4 regions of the Pseudomonas alkylphenolica genome follow, and region 4 is predicted to be linked to each of the others. Evidence: riboswitches for the same ligand, from Rfam matches in the RefSeq annotation. Region 4 holds a riboswitch; each other region holds the start of a gene.
The links. A riboswitch is a leader RNA that binds a small molecule or an ion and turns the genes downstream of it on or off. The one in region 4 is predicted to bind cobalamin.
Positions count from the first base shown of each region.

Region 1: another riboswitch for cobalamin. It lies ahead of PSAKL28_RS13780 (CbtB domain-containing protein); the one in region 4 lies ahead of PSAKL28_RS10460 (TonB-dependent receptor).
Region 2: another riboswitch for cobalamin. It lies ahead of cobW (cobalamin biosynthesis protein CobW); the one in region 4 lies ahead of PSAKL28_RS10460 (TonB-dependent receptor).
Region 3: another riboswitch for cobalamin. It lies ahead of cobO (cob(I)yrinic acid a,c-diamide adenosyltransferase); the one in region 4 lies ahead of PSAKL28_RS10460 (TonB-dependent receptor).

Region 1 is NZ_CP009048.1:3,040,834-3,045,262, forward strand. Features, by position in the region: gene PSAKL28_RS26510 (ATP-grasp domain-containing protein) at 1-143, shown strand, start outside; gene PSAKL28_RS13765 (sugar phosphate isomerase/epimerase family protein) at 140-1,057, shown strand; gene PSAKL28_RS13770 (AzlC family ABC transporter permease) at 1,047-1,745, shown strand; gene PSAKL28_RS13775 (hypothetical protein) at 1,732-2,058, shown strand; cobalamin riboswitch at 2,093-2,314, shown strand; gene PSAKL28_RS13780 (CbtB domain-containing protein) at 2,436-2,621, shown strand; gene PSAKL28_RS13785 (CbtA family protein) at 2,632-3,324, shown strand; gene PSAKL28_RS13790 (cobalamin biosynthesis protein) at 3,326-3,727, shown strand; gene cobM (precorrin-4 C(11)-methyltransferase) at 3,755-4,429, shown strand, end outside.
Region 2 is NZ_CP009048.1:3,031,225-3,035,653, forward strand. Features, by position in the region: gene cobN (cobaltochelatase subunit CobN) at 1-733, opposite strand, end outside; gene cobW (cobalamin biosynthesis protein CobW) at 737-1,804, opposite strand; cobalamin riboswitch at 1,900-2,112, opposite strand; gene ltrA (group II intron reverse transcriptase/maturase) at 3,629-4,429, shown strand, end outside.
Region 3 is NZ_CP009048.1:1,409,476-1,413,904, reverse strand. Features, by position in the region: gene PSAKL28_RS06580 (cobyrinic acid a,c-diamide synthase CobB) at 1-1,240, opposite strand, end outside; gene cobO (cob(I)yrinic acid a,c-diamide adenosyltransferase) at 1,237-1,848, opposite strand; cobalamin riboswitch at 2,014-2,238, opposite strand; gene PSAKL28_RS06570 (hypothetical protein) at 2,387-2,965, shown strand; gene PSAKL28_RS06565 (O-methyltransferase) at 3,046-3,693, opposite strand; gene PSAKL28_RS06560 (C40 family peptidase) at 3,710-4,243, opposite strand; gene PSAKL28_RS06555 (C40 family peptidase) at 4,378-4,429, opposite strand, start outside.
Region 4 is NZ_CP009048.1:2,246,996-2,251,424, reverse strand. Features, by position in the region: gene lpxO (lipid A hydroxylase LpxO) at 25-924, shown strand; gene PSAKL28_RS10470 (GNAT family N-acetyltransferase) at 1,110-1,673, shown strand; cobalamin riboswitch at 1,782-1,988, shown strand; gene PSAKL28_RS10460 (TonB-dependent receptor) at 2,095-4,230, shown strand.

The DNA of each region.
Region 1 (4,429 bases), 790 kb from region 4:
ACGACAAGTTTGGACAGCCCATCCACAGCTCTTGCGACCGGCACGGTTATGTATTGCTGGCCTGTGGCGCCGATGACGACCGAAAAGCCTTCAACGCTGCCATCTCCCACCCATTGCTCAACACCCAAGGACAGGCGCAATGACCACGAAAGAGACCCTGTATCACATCGATGGCCCGATCAGTGCGGATTTCCCGCAGATCTCCTTTTCCACGAATGTATACGACAACCCAGCGGACATTCTTGGCTCGATCACCGACCTGGCCAGGCACTTCAAGGCGGTCGAATTCGAAATCGGTGAAGACGCCGAAACTGTATTCTGGTCCTTGAGCAACGATGAACGACAGACGCTGGCCCGGCAGATCCGTCAGTTTACCGAGCAAAATGAGATCACCCTGACGGTTCATGCCGGTTGGTGGGGGCGTCAGTACAACCTCTGCGCCAGTGATCTGGATGAGCGTGCACAAGCAGTGGACTGCTTGAGCGCGGCGGTGGACTTTTCACGTCAAGCCGGCGCGACCAGCGTCACATTTCATCCCGGCTACAAGGACCAGCTGGGCAACGACGTGCTGATGACGAACCTGATCGAGGCCATCAAGCAGGTCACGGCGCGTTGTGACACAGGGGATATCGCGCTGTGTCTGGAAAACATGGGGGGCCAGCGTCCGAAGTTTCCGGTGTTCACCGTCGAAGAGCATGTGTACTTCCATCAGCAGACCGGCTGCTACGTGACCATAGATGTAACCCATTTATGTTCCTTGCTGCCTTATGGACAGAGCCTGTTTGAGGCCATCGCGACACTGGCGCCGGTCACCCGCCACCTGCACATTGCCGACCTCAACGACACCCACCACCAGCACTTGCCAATTGGCGAAGGCAATTTGCCCTTGAGCGATGTATTGAACCGCTTCGCGCTCAACGGCTATCGCGGTGTGGCAGTGGTGGAAGAGTTCATTCCGCGCTTTTCCACCGCGTACTATCTGGAAAAGGCCTTGGCCTACAAAGCTGGCATGCAACACCTGCTCGCCAGGGCTCAGCAAAACATCCATGCCGGTTGAGCCTGCACGACTCGAACGTGCGCCACGCAGCGAGATTGCGTCTGGCATCCGCGATGCGTTGCCGTTCGTGTTCTCGCTGTCGCTGACGTTCACCCTGATCGGCATGCTCGGGCGGCGCCATGGCCTGGATCTACCGGCGATGGTGGTGTTCAGCGGCACGGTGATGGCTTCGCCGCTGCAGCTCACTTTGCTGGAGACACCTGCGCATCTGTTGAACGCGTTTGGCGTTCTGGTATCGGCGCTGAGTATCAATCTGCGGTTTCTGATCTTCACCCTGAGCCTGAAGTCCAGCCTCAAAGGTGCAAAAACAGCGTTCGTTCCGGCACTGGCGGTGATGGCCAATGCGGCCTTCACCCTCATGTCGATACGCAAGGAACTGCAGCCGATCAGCCGCCCCTACGCGAACACTGTGTGCTTCACGCTGTACGCCGCCGCGCTACTTGGCACCATGGCCGGTTATTGCTTCGCCAGTCTGGCCGACAGTGCGCTGATGGATGACGTCAGCGTAGTGATCGCGATCTTCATCAGCGCCTCGCTGGGCAAGATGGCCCGCGAGCGCCACAGCTTCCACGCCCAATGGATCGCCGGGCTGACCACTGCCGCGAGTCTGCTGTGGCTGGGGCAGATCAGTCTGATGCTGGTCCTCGCCGTTACCATGGTGGCGAGTTATGCCTATGACCGAACCTAGTACGTTCTGGCTGTATGTGCTGATCTGCGCGCTGATATCGGCCGTCTGCCGGCTGTTACCGCTGGCGGTGGAAATCGAGCGGCTGCCCAGCGGCGTTCGCGCCTTCATCGACCGCCTCGGCAAGTACACCTCGGTTGCGATGCTGATCAGTCTGCTGGCGGGATCACTTTATCCGCTGGCCAGTCAGCAGACCCCGTCGACGCTGTGGATCTGGCCTGTGGCCCTGGCCTGGCTACTGAGCCGCACGCGGCTCAAGCCCTACTACGCCTTTCTCATCGCGCTGGGCGTGTACGTTCTGCTAGCAATGCGTTAGTCGTCGATTGACTCAAGTCCCGCGCCCATGCTCTCCTACACAGATTGTTACGGGTGCCCTTCACAGGGTGAAACGGGAAGCCGGTGAACCATGTGCTTTACTCTAAAGCCATGTCAGTCCGGTGCTGCCCCCGCAACGGTAAGCGAGTGAAGCGTCAGATCCACTGTGCCAGTGCGGCATGGGAAGGTGATGCTTGCAGGTCGGTTAATGCCAACCCCTCGCGAGCCCGGAGACCGGCCCGCAACTTACAGTGCGCGAATGCGCTGCTGAACCTGACAAACCCGCGGTGGGCGGGCGCTGTTGCAACCCCTGGGCGAGTTCCGTGCAGGGGTTTCTTGCGCTTGCCTGTTGCCGAACAACACCAAGAGGAAAGCGCCATGCCTATCAGTACCGCCAGTCACTCCGCCGTTACCCCGTCAAGCCTCAGTCAGCGCCTGCTGGTTGCCGTCGGTGCCTCGCTGCTGGGCCTGTGCCTGGTCTACTTTGCCGGTTTCTCGCACATCGAAGCGGTGCACAATGCCGCCCACGATACCCGCCACAGCGCCGCCTTCCCTTGCCACTGAGTGCCCTGCGATGATCAAGCGTATTGCCAGTACCGCAGGGTTTGCCGGCCTGCTGGCCGCCCTGCTGTTGACCCTGCTGCAAAGCTTCTGGGTCGCGCCGCTGATTCTCCAGGCGGAAACCTATGAAAGCGCAGCGCCTGCGGTTGAAGCGCATGAACATGCCCCTGGCGTGGCTGCCGATCACCACCACGACAGCGAAGCCTGGGCACCGGAAGACGGCTGGCAACGGGTACTGTCGACCACGGGTGGTAACCTGGTGGTCGCCGTCGGCTTTGCCCTGATCCTCGCTGCGCTGTATACCCTGCGCGCGCCAAACAGCGTGGTCAGTGGCGCACTGTGGGGCCTGGGTGGCTTTGCCGTGTTCTGCCTGGCGCCTACTCTGGGCCTGCCACCAGAACTGCCAGGTACTGCTGCAGCCGATCTGGCCCAGCGCCAGGCCTGGTGGGTAGGTACCGCAGCAGCCACCGCCGTCGGGCTTGGCTTGATCGTGTTCGCCCACAACTGGCTGCTTAAAGCGCTGGGCGTGGTACTGCTGGTGGTGCCTCATGTGATTGGCGCACCGCAACCTGAAGTGCACGAAATGCTTGCCCCAGAGGCGCTGGAAGCCGAATTCAAGGTCGCCTCCCTGCTGACCAACGCCGCGTTCTGGCTGGCCCTGGGCCTGATCAGTGCCTGGTTGTTCCGTCGCCCGAACCAGGCCTGACATGCACCTGTTCGTCGGCCTGGGTTGCCGACGGGGTTGCCCCGCCGACACCCTGGGCCACCTGCTGGAGCAGACCCTCAAGGCCCACGACTTGCCGCTGAGCGCAGTCGCGGGCCTTGCCAGTATCGACCTCAAGCACGACGAACCCGGGCTGCAACAACTGGCCCGGCGCCTCAAGGTGCCTCTGCTATTCTTCAGCGCCACACAACTGGCCGCCTACGAGCCGCGCCTGAGCCATCGCTCGGCCGTCGCCTACCAGCACAGCGGTTGCTATGGCGCCTCCGAAAGCGCGGCACTGGCGCTGGCCGAGCACCTCGCAGGCCCGGCACAATTGCGCGTTACCCGTACCCTATTGGCCGACGCCAGCCTGGCATTGGCTACAACCACAGGCTTTGGCGGATAATCCGCGCTTTCTCTTCAAGGACTCCGCATGACCGTCTATTTCATCGGTGCCGGCCCCGGCGATCCCGAGCTGATCACCGTCAAGGGCCAGCGTCTGATCCATCGCTGCCCGGTAATCATCTATGCCGGCTCCCTGGTACCGGCGGCGGTGCTCGAAGGGCATCGCGCCGAGACAGTCATCAACAGTGCCGAGCTGCATCTGGCCGAGATCATCGAGGCGATCAAGCAGGCGCACGAGCGGGGCCAGGATGTGGCCCGGGTACACAGCGGCGACCCCAGCCTATACGGCGCCATCGGTGAACAGATCCGCTACCTGCGCGAACTGGGTATTCCCTACGAGATCATCCCGGGGGTTACCGCCGTGGCCGCCAGCGCCGCCCTGCTCGGCTGCGAACTGACGCTGCCGGACATCGCCCAGACCGTGATTCTCACCCGCTACGGCGACAAATCGCCAATGCCCGCAGGTGAGCAACTGGCCGACCTCGCCCGCCATCGCAGCACCCTGGCGATTCACCTGGGGGTCAAGCACCTGGAGAAGATCGTCGAAGAACTGCGCCCGCATTACGGCGGTGACTGCCCGATTGCGGTGGTCCATCGCGCTACCTGGCCGGACCAGGACTGGGTGCTGGATACCCTTGATGGTATTGTCCAGCAGGTGCAGGCCAAGGGTTTTCGCCGTACCGCACTGATCCTGGTCGGCCGG
Region 2 (4,429 bases), 780 kb from region 4:
CGGCCTCTTTAAGGCTGGCCACTGCAATTGGCAAAGGGTTGAGCCCGGCCAGTTGCAAGCGCTCGCAAAAGGTATCGATAAAGGCCGTGTTAGCCGCCTGCAGGTGCGAACGATAGAACAGGATCGGCACCACCGGCTGTTCAACCTGCCACTCGCCAAACCAGTCCGCCAGTTCGGCACTGGCTTTGCGCGGGTGATACACCGCCGTGCGTGGCAGCTGTTGCGGCTCGCTCCAGGGGTAATCGCGCTGCAGCCACTGGCTGGCCAGGCAATTGAACAGGTTCAGGGCATTGGCCTTGCCACCCTGGCGCAAGAAGTGCCAGAGCCGCTCGGCCTGCTCTGCCGACACGGTACTGAGGCTGGTAAGTTCCGGATCGGGGCGATCATCACCCGGCACCAGGATCAGCTGCACGCCACGGGCTGCCAGCTCCAGCAGTTGCTCGACACCGTAGCGCCAATAGCCGACGCCACCGTGCAACGACACCAGAATCACCTTGGCATGACGCAATACCTCGTCGACATACAGGTCGACCGAGGCATGGTTTTGCACCTGCATCGGGTTGGCCAGACGCAGGCTGGGGAAATCCTCGGGCAGTTGCTGGGCGGTTTCGGCCAGCAGCGCCAGGTGTGAGTCACCGCTGCAGAGAATGACCAGCTCGGCCGGGGTCTGGCCGAGATCGGCAATACTGTCGTCCGGTACAAAACCACCGGGCTGGGTCCGCAGCAGGTGCATGGATCAGACGCTCAAGGCGGCGCGCAGGCCCGCTTCCAGTTGGGCCGCATCCAGTTCCTGGCCGATCAGCACCAGGCGCGTGGTGCGCGGCTCTTCACTGCGCCAGGCGCGGTCGAAGTGTTTGTCGAAGCGGGTGCCCACGCCCTGAATCAGCAAACGCATCGGCTTGCCGGGGATCGCCGCAAAGCCTTTGACCCGCAGGATGCCGTGTTGCACCACCAGTTGGGTCAGGGCGTCGAGCAGCAGGCTTTCGTCGGCTTCCGGCAGCTCGATGGAGATCGAGTCGAAGGCATCGTGGTCGTGATCGTCGTGGTCATCGCCGTCATGGTGCGAGTCGTGGTGAGTACGCCGGCCATCGATATGCGCTTCCGATTCGGCGCCCAGGCCCAGCAGCACTTCCAGTGGCAGACGGCCGCTGCTGGCTTCGATCACCTTGACGGCTGGCGGCAGCTCTTCCTGCACTTCGGCGCGAACCTTGGCCAGGTCATCGGCGGCAATCAGGTCAGCCTTGTTCAGCACCACCAGGTCGGCACTGGCCAACTGGTCGGCGAACAGTTCGTGCAGCGGCGACTCGTGATCCAGGTTCGGGTCGAGTTTGCGCTGGGCATCGACCTGGTCCGGGTAGGCGGCAAAGGTGCCTGCGGCCACGGCCGGGCTGTCGACCACAGTGATCACCGCGTCAACCGTGCAGGCGTTGCGGATCTCTGGCCACTGGAAGGCTTGCACCAGTGGCTTGGGCAGGGCCAGGCCGCTGGTTTCGATGAGGATGTGATCGAGATCGCCGCGACGGGCAACCAGCTCACGCATCACCGGGAAGAACTCTTCCTGCACGGTGCAGCACAGGCAGCCGTTGGCCAGTTCATAGACGCGGCCGCTGGCCTCTTCTTCAGTGCAACCGATGCTGCATTGCTTGAGGATCTCGCCGTCGATGCCCAGCTCGCCGAACTCGTTGACGATCACCGCAATGCGCCGCCCCTGAGCGTTGTCGAGCATATGCCGCAGCAGCGTGGTTTTACCCGAGCCGAGGAAGCCGGTAACGATGGTGACGGGGAGTTTGGCCAGTGTTTTCATGTCGATGCCCTTGGCAGGATGGCGGGCATGCGGGACGAGAGCCGCAGGCATCACTACCTGGGCGCGTTCGCCACCGGATCACCCCGCCCGGTTTATGTCGGAAACTGTTCGAGGCAGGTCTCCTGGCTGACGGTGTTCAGGCCTTAGGCCTGGCATTCGCTGCGCCTTCCCGCTAGCGCCTTCGACAGCGCTGACAGTGGCGTGGCAGTAAACATCACCGTTCACAGTTGCGGGGGCAGCCGCGGCTTGAACCGCGTTCCCTTCTTAGCTTCGGCACGCGCCGAAGAACCTCGAAAGCGCAAGGCTACGCATGCTTGGGAGGCGGGTCAACGTTTGTCGCATTATCGTTGTAACGACATTGTTTATTCATGCATTTTCCGCAGACACTCATTATTTAAAATTCTATTTGCAAGTTACTTCCTACAATTTAACACCCCATAACAACCCCTGCTCAACAGCCACAGAATAGTGACCTTAACCCGCAAACTTACATCTTCTTACAAAAACCGAATTGATAAATAAAAACAACAAAGAAACCATGAGCCAACAACAGGAAGAGCCAACCACACCAGAAAGGAACTCTTGCATGATCGGCCACCATCAAAGTCCGCTGCGAGCTTTTTCCTCAAACGCCAAAAGCGTGTTCGCAACATGAGTTCCAGCACTGCAATACGGTATTCGGACGAAAGCGCACTGTATGAACTTTCCGAATCACTAAATAGCCACCACTACGCCAGCAGCGCTCATTATCCAGCGTCTCGTGCGACACGCGTAGCGTGTCTCCTCCACCAAGCTGTATGGTCAGCTTGATGGGATTTCCGGGAGGAAATCGAATACTTGGGTATCCATCCCCAAGAAACAAAACCGCCCAGAAGTTCATTGCCTTCAAGAACTTACCGCTGCGGCGGATGGCAAAACCCAAGGTCGTTCAGCTCTCGGTAGCACGACCGCAAAACCAGCAGCATCCGGTTTTGGAGAGCCCTCTACATACCAACCCAAGCGGGGGATTCGACCCCCGCAGGGGTCTCCTCCTGCTCATTTTGAATCAGGAGGCATCTACTTTCCGACCAACGGCTATCTTGCTGTCTTGGTTCGGTCTTCCAGGAGACATGAGCGAAAGCTCTGTCTGTCATTGTCCAACTGCCGCCTCTATGGAGCAGTAGCGGACTCGTTGTGCGACCAACGGTAGCCTACGACGGCATGCATCACTGGCAACGGTGGTGTGTGAAGCCCGTCAGACAACGTAGCCCCCATATGGGTGCATCTCTTCCGCGAGGAGGAATGCAGAGACTCGGAGCAGTACCGGGTTGAGGCGCTAGGCTGGCTGGTACGGCCAACACAAGTGAATCGCTGATAAACACCGTAAGGATAACCATGCCAAAACTGCTGTTAGGCATGAACCAAAATGGTACGAGGTTGGATATCCCTGTGGGATGTGGGGGTACGTCGCCATCATAACCTCCGGTGAAAAGGCGGGGCCTAACCCAGTCGTGTGACAGACAGGGAACGTGGTAAGCCCGTATAACTGCCCTTAGGGCAGGTGGACCGTAAGGAACACTGTTAGTTATGCGGGTATGGGATCGCAGAAAAAGCGAATGCCAGACCGTAATAGTCTGGATAGAGGTTGAAACATCACCTCACGGGAAACCGGGCAGACTTCTGCGTGGTCTTTCGTCGCAATTACACTGACAGGAAGCTGTCTCATTAACCCTTGGGTCCATGACCCTTGCTTTTCCGCCCTGGCGGGGTGCACTCGACCCCACCAGGGGTAGTAGTACGTGCACTCCTCTCCATGGGTGGATTCAACAATGAGAGGAAAGCAGCATGATAGCGCTCAAGCATCAATGCTCGGAGTCTGCGCTTTCCAGCGAGCCGCAACAGTGGCACGACGTCGATTGGCGTCGAGTTCAGCGGAACGTTCGGGAAATGCAGCTGCGAATTGCGAAGGCTTGTCGGGAAAGCAAATGGCGCAAGGTTAAGTCCCTGCAACGGATGCTTACCCGCTCAAAGTCGGCCAGATACTTGGCTGTACGGAGAGTCACGGAAAATCAGGGAAGCCGCACGGCGGGAGTCGATAGGCAACTCTGGGATACACCCAACGCAAAATGGAATGCGGTTGATCAATTGAAGACGCGGGGATACAAGGCTCGGCCATTACGGCGTGTCTACATCCCGAAATCGGATGGACGGGAACGCCCTTTGGGCATACCGACCATGACGGATAGGGCCATGCAAGCGCTGTATATGCTGGCCCTATCTCCCATCGCCGAAACCCGAGGAGATCCGAACAGCTACGGCTTCAGGATCGAACGCTGTACGGCGGATGCGATGGCGCAGTTGTTCTTGTGCCTATCCAAGCGGGCCTCGGCTTGCTGGGTATTGGACGCGGACATCGAGGGATTCTTCGACAACATCAACCACGAATGGCTATTAAGGAACGCCCCCACGGATACACGGATGCTTCGGCAGTGGTTAAAGGCTGGAGTCATTCACAAGGGGCAGTTACACGCAACGGACGCAGGCACGCCGCAGGGGGGAATTATCTCCCCGACGCTGGCAAATCTGGCACTGGATGGTCTGGAAACACTCCTCAAGGAACACTTGGGGATGTCAAGGGCGAAGAAG
Region 3 (4,429 bases), 840 kb from region 4:
CGTAGGACGCCGTCAGCCGGCCACAGCGATAGACCGCTTCGGCGCCACGGCCGCCATTGGGGCTGTGGCCACGGGCAATCGGCTCGAGCGAGGTAGTGGTCAGCGAGTGGTGATAGGTATGGCCGCGCAAGGTCCCTTCCGGCAGCTCCACCGCCTGCAGCGCCAGGGCTGCGAGGCGCTTCTGCATCACCGCTTCGCCTTCCAGCAAACCCAGCAACTCGGCACGCTCACCCGCAACATCGGTCAAGGCCTCAAGCAGGTAGAGCATGCCGCCACATTCGGCCAGCACTGGCTTGCCTGCCTGATGATGGCTGCGGATCGCGGCGAGCATCGCGGTGTTGGCAGCCAATGCCTGGTGATGCAGTTCCGGATAGCCACCCGGCAGGTACAGGCTGTCTGCCTGCGGTAGCGTGTGGTCATGCAGTGGCGAAAAGAAGCTCAGCTCGGCGCCCATGGCCCGCAGCAGGTCAAGGTTGGCGCCATAAGTGAAGGCAAAGGCCTCATCCCGCGCCACGGCGATGGTCACGCCATCGAGCAAGGGCTCGATAACCTCGACAGTCGGCGCCGCGAACGCCACCGCCGGCGGCAGAGACGACTCACAACTGGCGCCGAGGGCTGCGGCTGCGGCGTCCAGGCGAACATCCAGATCATTGAGCTCACTGGCCTGGACCAGGCCCAGATGGCGGCTGGGCAATTCAATCCCGGTTTCCCGCGACAGGCCGCCGTACCAGCGCAGTCCTTCGGTAAGGCTGCCTTCAAGCAACTGGGCGTGACGCAAAGTGCCGACACGGTTGGCCAGTACCCCGGCAAACGGCAGGTCGGGCTGATAGCGCGCCAACCCCAGGGCCAGGGCGCCGAAGGTCTGGGCCATGGCGGTACCGTCGATCACCGCCAGCACCGGCACATTGAAATGGCGGGCAAGGTCGGCGCTCGACGGCGTACCGTCGAACAGACCCATAACCCCTTCGATCAGGATCAGATCGGCATCGCTGGCCGCTTCCCACAGCAGCCGGCGGCTTTCCTGCTCACCGACCATCCACAGGTCCAGCTGGTACACCGGCGCACCGCTGGCCCGTTCGAGAATCATCGGGTCAAGGAAGTCCGGGCCGCACTTGAACACCCGCACCTTACGCCCGAGGTTGCGGTGCAGCCGCGCCAGGGCAGCGGTCACCGTAGTCTTGCCCTGGCCTGAAGCCGGGGCGGCAATCAGCACCGCCGGGCAGTGGCGCGTGTCACTCATAGTTCAACGCCCTTCTGGGCACGGATACCGGCCTGAAAAGCGTGCTTGATCATGCCCATCTCGGTGACGGTGTCGGCCAGTTCGATCATTTCATCCTTGGCGCCCCGACCGGTGACGATCACGTGCTGCATCGGCGGACGCGCCTGCAGGTCGCTGAGCACCTGTTCGAGGTCAAGGTAGCCATGCTTGAGAGCGATATTCAGCTCGTCGAGCACCACGAAGGTGATCGTCGGATCCTGCAGCAACTGGCGCGAAACGGCCCAGGCCGCTTCGGCTGCGGCGATGTCACGCTGGCGGTCCTGAGTTTCCCAGGTGAAGCCTTCGCCCATCACGTGATAGCGCACCTGCTCGGGGAAACGCCGGAAGAACAGCTCTTCGCCAGTGCTGTTGCGGCCCTTGATGAACTGCACCACGCCGCATTGCATACCATGGCCCATGGCCCGGGCGAGCATGCCGAAGGCCGAGCTGCTCTTGCCCTTGCCGTTACCGCTGAGCACCAGCAGCAGGCCGCATTCGTTAGGGGCGTTGGCAATACGCTCGTCGATTACCGCCTTCTTCCGCTGCATACGGGCCAGGTGGCGTTCGTCACGCTCGGTGGATTCAGTCATCGAAGTCTCCGCAAACCACTGTCAGCCAACCTGCAACGCGCTTGGCAGCACAGGGCTGCACAGCGTTCGCGGCAAAGAGATGGCAACAGATCAATGGATAAGGCAGACGGAAAAACGCGCAGGGCTGCGGCACAGGCCGAAGAAACCGCGCATCACCCTCCGTGATGCCGTTGACTGTTACAGGCCGGTCTCCGGGCTTGTGAGCGGGGTCATCAACACCCGGGGTCGCGCGCCTTCCCGGGTGCGATCACCCAGTGGCCATGCGCGGCCTTGACTCACCTACCGTTGCGGGGGCAGCGCCGGACTCGCACGCAATTGCGCACCCACCGGCTTCCCTGTTTCACCCTGCCAGACCACAGCCCACAGAGCACCTGAAACAAGTCGCGAAGGTTAGAGGGTTGCACCCGGAGCGTCAATGAAAGGCGCAGTACTGGCCTGGATCAATGGCGCCTTTGTCATCTTGTGCCACCCTGATATCAGTGATATCAAATAGCCACAATCTGGCTGTCTCGATTACAACGATAAAGGAGAGAGCGGCATGCAAGGCCTGATCATCAATAACCCGCGCCTGGAATTCCTGCGTCCGGCCCTGGAACGCTGGGTCGAGTGCATCGACCGCTGCAACCAGACCCTGGGCGACGGCGAGGCCCCTTACTGGCACGGCGCCCAAGCGAACCTCGGCGTACTCTCGGCTGCGGCCTGGCAAGCAGAGCTGATCACCTTGCAACATCACCAGAGCAAGAAGCAGCGTGACGAAGGTGAGCGTGAAGGTTACTGCGACCTGTACATCGCCAACCGTGAAGAAGCCGCCTACCTGCAAGGCAGCCAGCGCTGGCCACGCATCGCCCGCCTGGACCTGAACAACGCCCTGCAGGAGACCGTATCTGCCGCCCGCCAGGTGGCTGCACCCAGCCAGCTAAAAGTCGCCGCGCTGTTCGCCAGCCCCTGGAAAGCCGGGCAGCATGCCAGCCCCGAAGAACTCCAGGACCTGGTTGGCGACCTGCAAAAGCACACCGCCTGTGCCATTGCCTGGTACTTCCCCTATGCCTACCGCAAACTGCACAACGAGGCCGGGCAGTACCATCCGGGGGTTGCGCTGCTGCTCAAGCAGGCATGATCAATCGCGGGGCAAGCCCGCTCCCACAATACTGAGCAAACCTGTGGGAGCCGGCTTGCCCCGCGATCAGCTTGGTAAACTCAACGCTTACGACAAAGCGTCAAGCCATCCCCTATGGGCAACATCGACAGATCCACCCGCGGATCGTCCTTGAGCCCCAGGTTCAACGCCTGTATTGCCCGGGTATCTTCACTGTCGGGCTGCGCCTGCAGCACCCGCCCGCTCCACAGGGTGTTGTCGAACAACACCAGCCCACCCGTACGCAGCAAGCGCAGGGCCTCTTCCAGATACTGCGGGTAGTTGGCCTTGTCGGCATCGATGAACATCAGGTCGTAACGACCTGACGGCAATGTCGCCAGCGTCTGCAAGGCAGGCGCCAGGCGCAACTCGATACGTTCTGCCACGCCGGCCTCCCGCCAATAGCGCCAGGCAATCGCGTTGTAACTACCTTCAAGATCGCAGCACAACAACTGCCCCTGCTCCATGGCCTGAGCCATGCACAGTGCGCTGTATCCGGTGAAGGTACCGACCTCGATCACCCGCTGCGCGCCGATCAGGCGCACCAGCAGCGCCAGCAACTGCCCTTGTTCCGGCGCCACCTGCCAGCGCGCCTCGGGCAAGGCCTGGGTTTGCGTGCGCAAGCGCGCAAGCAACGGTGTCTCGCGAAGAGAAACCGCTTGCAGGTAGTGGTAGAGAGCATCGTCGAGGTAGAGCGTTTGTGCCGTCATCGCCTACCTCGCAAGGTCAGGGGTTGCGCGCCAGGTGGGTCGGCGCCAGCACCCGCTTGGCATTGAGATAGGTTTTGTTCCAGTAGCTGTTGGACAGGTAGTCCAGACGCACGGTTCCGCCCGCAGACGGGGCATGCACGAAACGGCCTTCGCCGACGTAGATGCCGGCGTGGCTGACCTGCGAGCCGCCATTGGTGGCAAAGAACACCAGGTCCCCGGACTGCAGGGCGCCACGGTCGATAGTCGGCGCACGCACGCCAATCATTTCACGGGTGGTGCGCGGCAGGGCGATACCGGCGGCATCGCGATAGACGTAACCGATCAAGCCACTGCAATCAAAACCCGAGTCCGGTGTGTTGCCGCCCCAGCGATAGGGCGTACCGACCAGGCCCAAAGCACGGAACAGCACATCTTCGGCAACCGGAGAGAAATATACCTGAGGCGCCATGACGGCTGGCTCGACCACCTTGGGCGGGGTCGGGGCATGGCTGGAGCAGGCACCGAGCAGTGCCAGCAGGGAAAACAGAGCGAGGCGCGCCTTTATCGCCATGGTCAGAACATCCTGTCTGAAGCCGTCCGGAAACGAGGCCGGAAATAGGTGAGAATTTAGATTAGACGCTTTCTGTAAACACGCACGGCGACGCGCTTTTCAGCTACGTCGCCGTGATACCGCAAGGCCGATGATCAGTTGCGCGAGATGGTGGTCGCGGTCGGTGCCATGGCCAATGCGCGCTTG
Region 4 (4,429 bases):
CGCCACATCGACAAGTATCCGCCCATGAAAATCTTCCTTGTTCTGCTGTTTGCTTTTTCAATTACCTACGTCCATTTTCGCGGACGCGTCAGGCACAAAATCAGCCGCCAGCTGGGTGACCACTCAAGCTTCCTCGCTCCGGTGAACGTGTTCCTCTACCTGTTCTCCAAGCTCCCGGCCAAGCCCTACCTGCCGGTCGAATCCTTCCCCGAACTCAAGCCGCTGCAGGACAACTGGCAGGAAATCCGCGCCGAAGCCCAGCAACTGCTGCATGTCGGTGAAATCAAAAGCTCGCAAAACTACGACGACGTCGGTTTCAACTCCTTCTTCAAGAGCGGCTGGAAGCGTTTCTACCTGAAGTGGTACGGCGAAAGTCACCCCTCGGCGATGAAACTCTGCCCGCGCACCACCGAATTGCTGCAAGGCATCGGCAGCGTCAAAGCGGCGATGTTCGCCACCCTGCCACCGGGCTCGAAACTGGTCCGCCATCGCGACCCGTATGCCGGCTCCTACCGCTACCACCTGGGCCTGGACACGCCGAACGACGACGCCTGCTACATCTGCGTAGACGGCGAAAACTACGCCTGGCGCGACGGCGAAGGGGTGATTTTCGACGAGACCTACATCCACTACGCCTCCAACCAGACCGACCACAACCGCATCATCCTGTTCTGCGACGTCGAGCGCCCGCTCAAATACCGCTGGGCCAGCGCCTTCAACCGCTGGTTCAGCCGCAGCGTCATGGCCGCAGCCGCCGCGCCCAACGATGCCGGTGACAAGACTGGCGGCATCAACCGCCTGTTCACCCGTATCTACAAAATCCGCGCACGCGGCAAGGCGCTGAAGAAGCGTAACCGCACCCGTTACTACCTGGAGAAGTGGGCAGTGGTGGCGGCGTTGGTATTGCTGTTCATCTATATCTGAAGCGCACCCGGTGGGAACGGCGGTGTGGCGCCGGGGCCATGACCAACCACCTGGACGCCAAGACCCGCGAGCTGATCTCGCTGGGCAAGGCCGGCAGCTAGGCTGCAGACGTGCCGGCATGCACAAACAGTTGCATGCCGGCACCAACGCTTTCAGACTCGCGGTTCACCTTGCCAGGAACCGCCATGATCAACATCCGCCCCATGACCGTCGCCGACTTCGACCGCTTCTGGCCGACCTTCCAGGCCATTGTCGCTGCCCGCGAAACCTATGCCTTCGACCCGGCCCTGAGCCAGGAGCAGGCGCGTCAGCTGTGGCTGGAAGCACCGCTGCACACCCTGGTGGCCGAAGAGGATGGCGAGCTGCTCGGTTCCTACTTCCTCAAGGCCAATGCCGCCGGCCCGGGCAATCATGTGAGCAATTGCGGCTACATGGTTTGCGACGCCGCACGTGGGCGTGGTGTCGCCCGGTTGATGTGCGAGCACTCGCAACGCCTGGCCCGCGAACAGGGTTTTCTGGCCATGCAGTTCAACTTGGTGGTGTCGAGCAATGAGGTGGCGGTGGCCTTGTGGCAGAAGCTCGGTTTCGAGGTGGTCGGACGCTTGCCGCGGGCTTATCGGCATGCGCGCCTGGGGCTGGTCGATTGCCTGGTGATGTACAAATGGCTGGAGCAACCACAGCAACAGCAACCCATGCTGATCGGGCGCAAGAACATCGAGGCGGTAGTTTCGCGTAAGCGCGGGCGTTGATTATCGCGGGGCAAGCCCGCTCCCACCGAGGCTGCAAGAGTCCAGGTGGGAGCGGGCTTGCCCCGCGAAGCTTTTACAACGCATTGACGGCAAAGACTTTCAATGTTCAGATGCGCGCCAGTTTCAGGTGTCCTGCGCCGCCGTGCGCAGGGTGAAACGGGAAGCCGGTGCGTCACTCAAGGTGACTAGTCCGGCGCTGCCCCCGCAACGGTAAGCGAGCGAAGCCTTCGAAACACCACTGTGCCCTGGCATGGGAAGGTGAAGGCCTTCATGACCCTCGCAAGCCCGGAGACCGGCCTGAAGCTTCGTTTGGCAACCCCGCGGTGGGCGGGCGCAGGCCGGTTTGCGGGCGCCTGCGCGCGCAATTCCTCCATGCGTTGTTCCCTCCGGGATTCATTCTTCCAGCAGATTGTGGAACGACATGTCCCGTTACTCCAAGCTTCAAACCCTGGCGGCCAATGCCCTGGCGCCTTGCCTGGCATTCTCCTTGCCAACCTACGCCGCTGAAACCGGCACCCTGGCCCTGCCCTCAACGGCCATCACCAGCAGCAGCGACAACGACCCCATCAGCCTGGCCACGCCATTGCCGGCCGGTTCGCGCTTGAACCTCAGCGCCATGGACACCCCGGCGAGCACCAGCAGCATCAGTGCCGAGGTAATCGAAGGGCGCAACAACCGCACGGTTCAAGATGCCGTCAGCCGTTCACCGGGCATCACCTCGGTGGCCACCCCGGGCAACGGCAACACCGCCCTCTCGGCCCGTGGCTTTGAAGGCCACGGCTCGGTGATGACTCTGTTCGACGGCTCGCGGATGTACACCGGTGCCGGCACCCAGACCTTTCCGGTCGACCCGTGGATGGTCGAGCGCATCGACATCATCCGCGGCCCGGCTTCGGTGCTCTATGGCGAAGGCGCGACCGGCGCGGTGATCAACGTGATCCCGAAGAAGCCCTTCGCCGGTGAGATTCACAACCAGCTGCGCCTGGGCTACGGCTCTTATGACCGTCAGCAACTGGGCCTGGACAGCGGCGGTTCGCTGAGCGAGCGCCTGAGCTACCGGGTGACCCTCAACCGCCAGCAAAGCAACGGCTGGGTGGATCGCGGCGACTCGAAAAACCTGGCCATGAGCGCCGCCCTGCGTTTTGACGCCAGCGACGAGCTGAGCTTCACCCTGGCCCACGAACGTGGCGACGCCGAGCCGATGAACTACTTCGGCACACCGCTGATTGACGGCCACTACCGCGACAGTCTGCGCAAGAAGAACTACAACGTGCGTGATGACGTGCAGCGCTACCACGACGAGTGGACCCGCCTGAACACCGACTGGACCCTCAGCGACTCGATCAGCGCCAGCAACCAGCTGTACTACATCAAGAGCCGCCGGCACTGGCGCAATGCCGAAGACTACACCTGGGACAGCGCGCAGGGGCAGCTGCAGCGCGGCAGCTACCTGGAGATCAAACACGACCAGGAGCAGGTCGGCGATCGCCAGAGCTTTACCTTCGATCACACGCTGTTCGGCCTGGCCAGCAAGACCGTGGTCGGCGCCGAGTACAACCGCATCCGCTTCGGCATCAACAGCAACTCACCGTACAACGATATCGGCGGCGACTTCATCGATCCGTGGAACCCGGCGCCAGGCTACTTTCACAGCAACAGCCCGACCCGCCCGCAATCCCAGAGCACCACTCGCACCTTTGCCCTGTTCGCCGAAAACCGCACCCAGCTGTCTGAACGCTGGTCGCTGGTGACCGGCGTTCGCCGCGACCAGAACCACATCGACCGTGACAACCTGGTCGACAACAGCCGCACCGACCGCAGCCTCAACGGTGGCAACTGGCGTGCCGGGCTGGTGTTTGCGGTGACCGATGAACTGTCGCTGTATGGCCAGTACTCCACCAGTGAAGATGGTGTCAGCGACCTGGTCACCCTCAGCCCCAGCCAGCAGAACTTCGACCTGAGCGAAGCGAGGCAGACCGAGTTCGGCCTCAAGCAACTGTTCTGGGACGGCCGTGGCGAATGGACCCTGGCGGCCTATCACATCGTCAAGAAGAAGCTGCTGGTCGACGACCCGGTCACCCACCAGAAACAGCAGGCCGGGCAGCAGACTTCCGACGGCCTGGAAGCGACCCTGGAACTGGCCCTGGCCAACCAGTGGCAGGTCTCGGCCAACGCCTCGGTGGTGCGTGCCAAGTACGACGATTTCGAGCAGACCGTGGGCGGCCAGTCGCTGTCGCGCGCAGGCAACCGCCCGAGCAATGTGCCGCGGCGCACTGCCAACCTGTGGGTGAACAAAGGCCTGGGGTATGGCGTGGATGCCGGCATGGGCCTGCGCTATGTCGATGAGCGCTACGCCAACACCGCCAACACCCAGACGGTGCCCGGTTTTACCGTGGTCGATGCCAACCTTGGCTGGCAGGTACTGCCGGATATACGCCTGGGCCTGCAGTTGAACAACCTGCTGGACCGCCGCTACGCCGCCACCGCCCACAGTGGCGAACAGTGGTTGATGGGTGAGCCGCGCTCGTACTTCGCGACGCTGGATTACAGCTTCTGACATTGCCCGGTGGGAGCGGGCTTGTTGTGGGAGCGGGTTTGCCCCGCGATTGCGGTTGTTCAGTCACATTGCATCGCGGGGCAAGCCCGCTCCCACCGCAGCAAGCCAAGTGGATAACCGGGAAAACATGATTATGCTTCAAGAAGCCTTGCAGCAGTGCCAGACCGCCACCCCCAGGGCCAGGGCCAGGGTGCGGTAG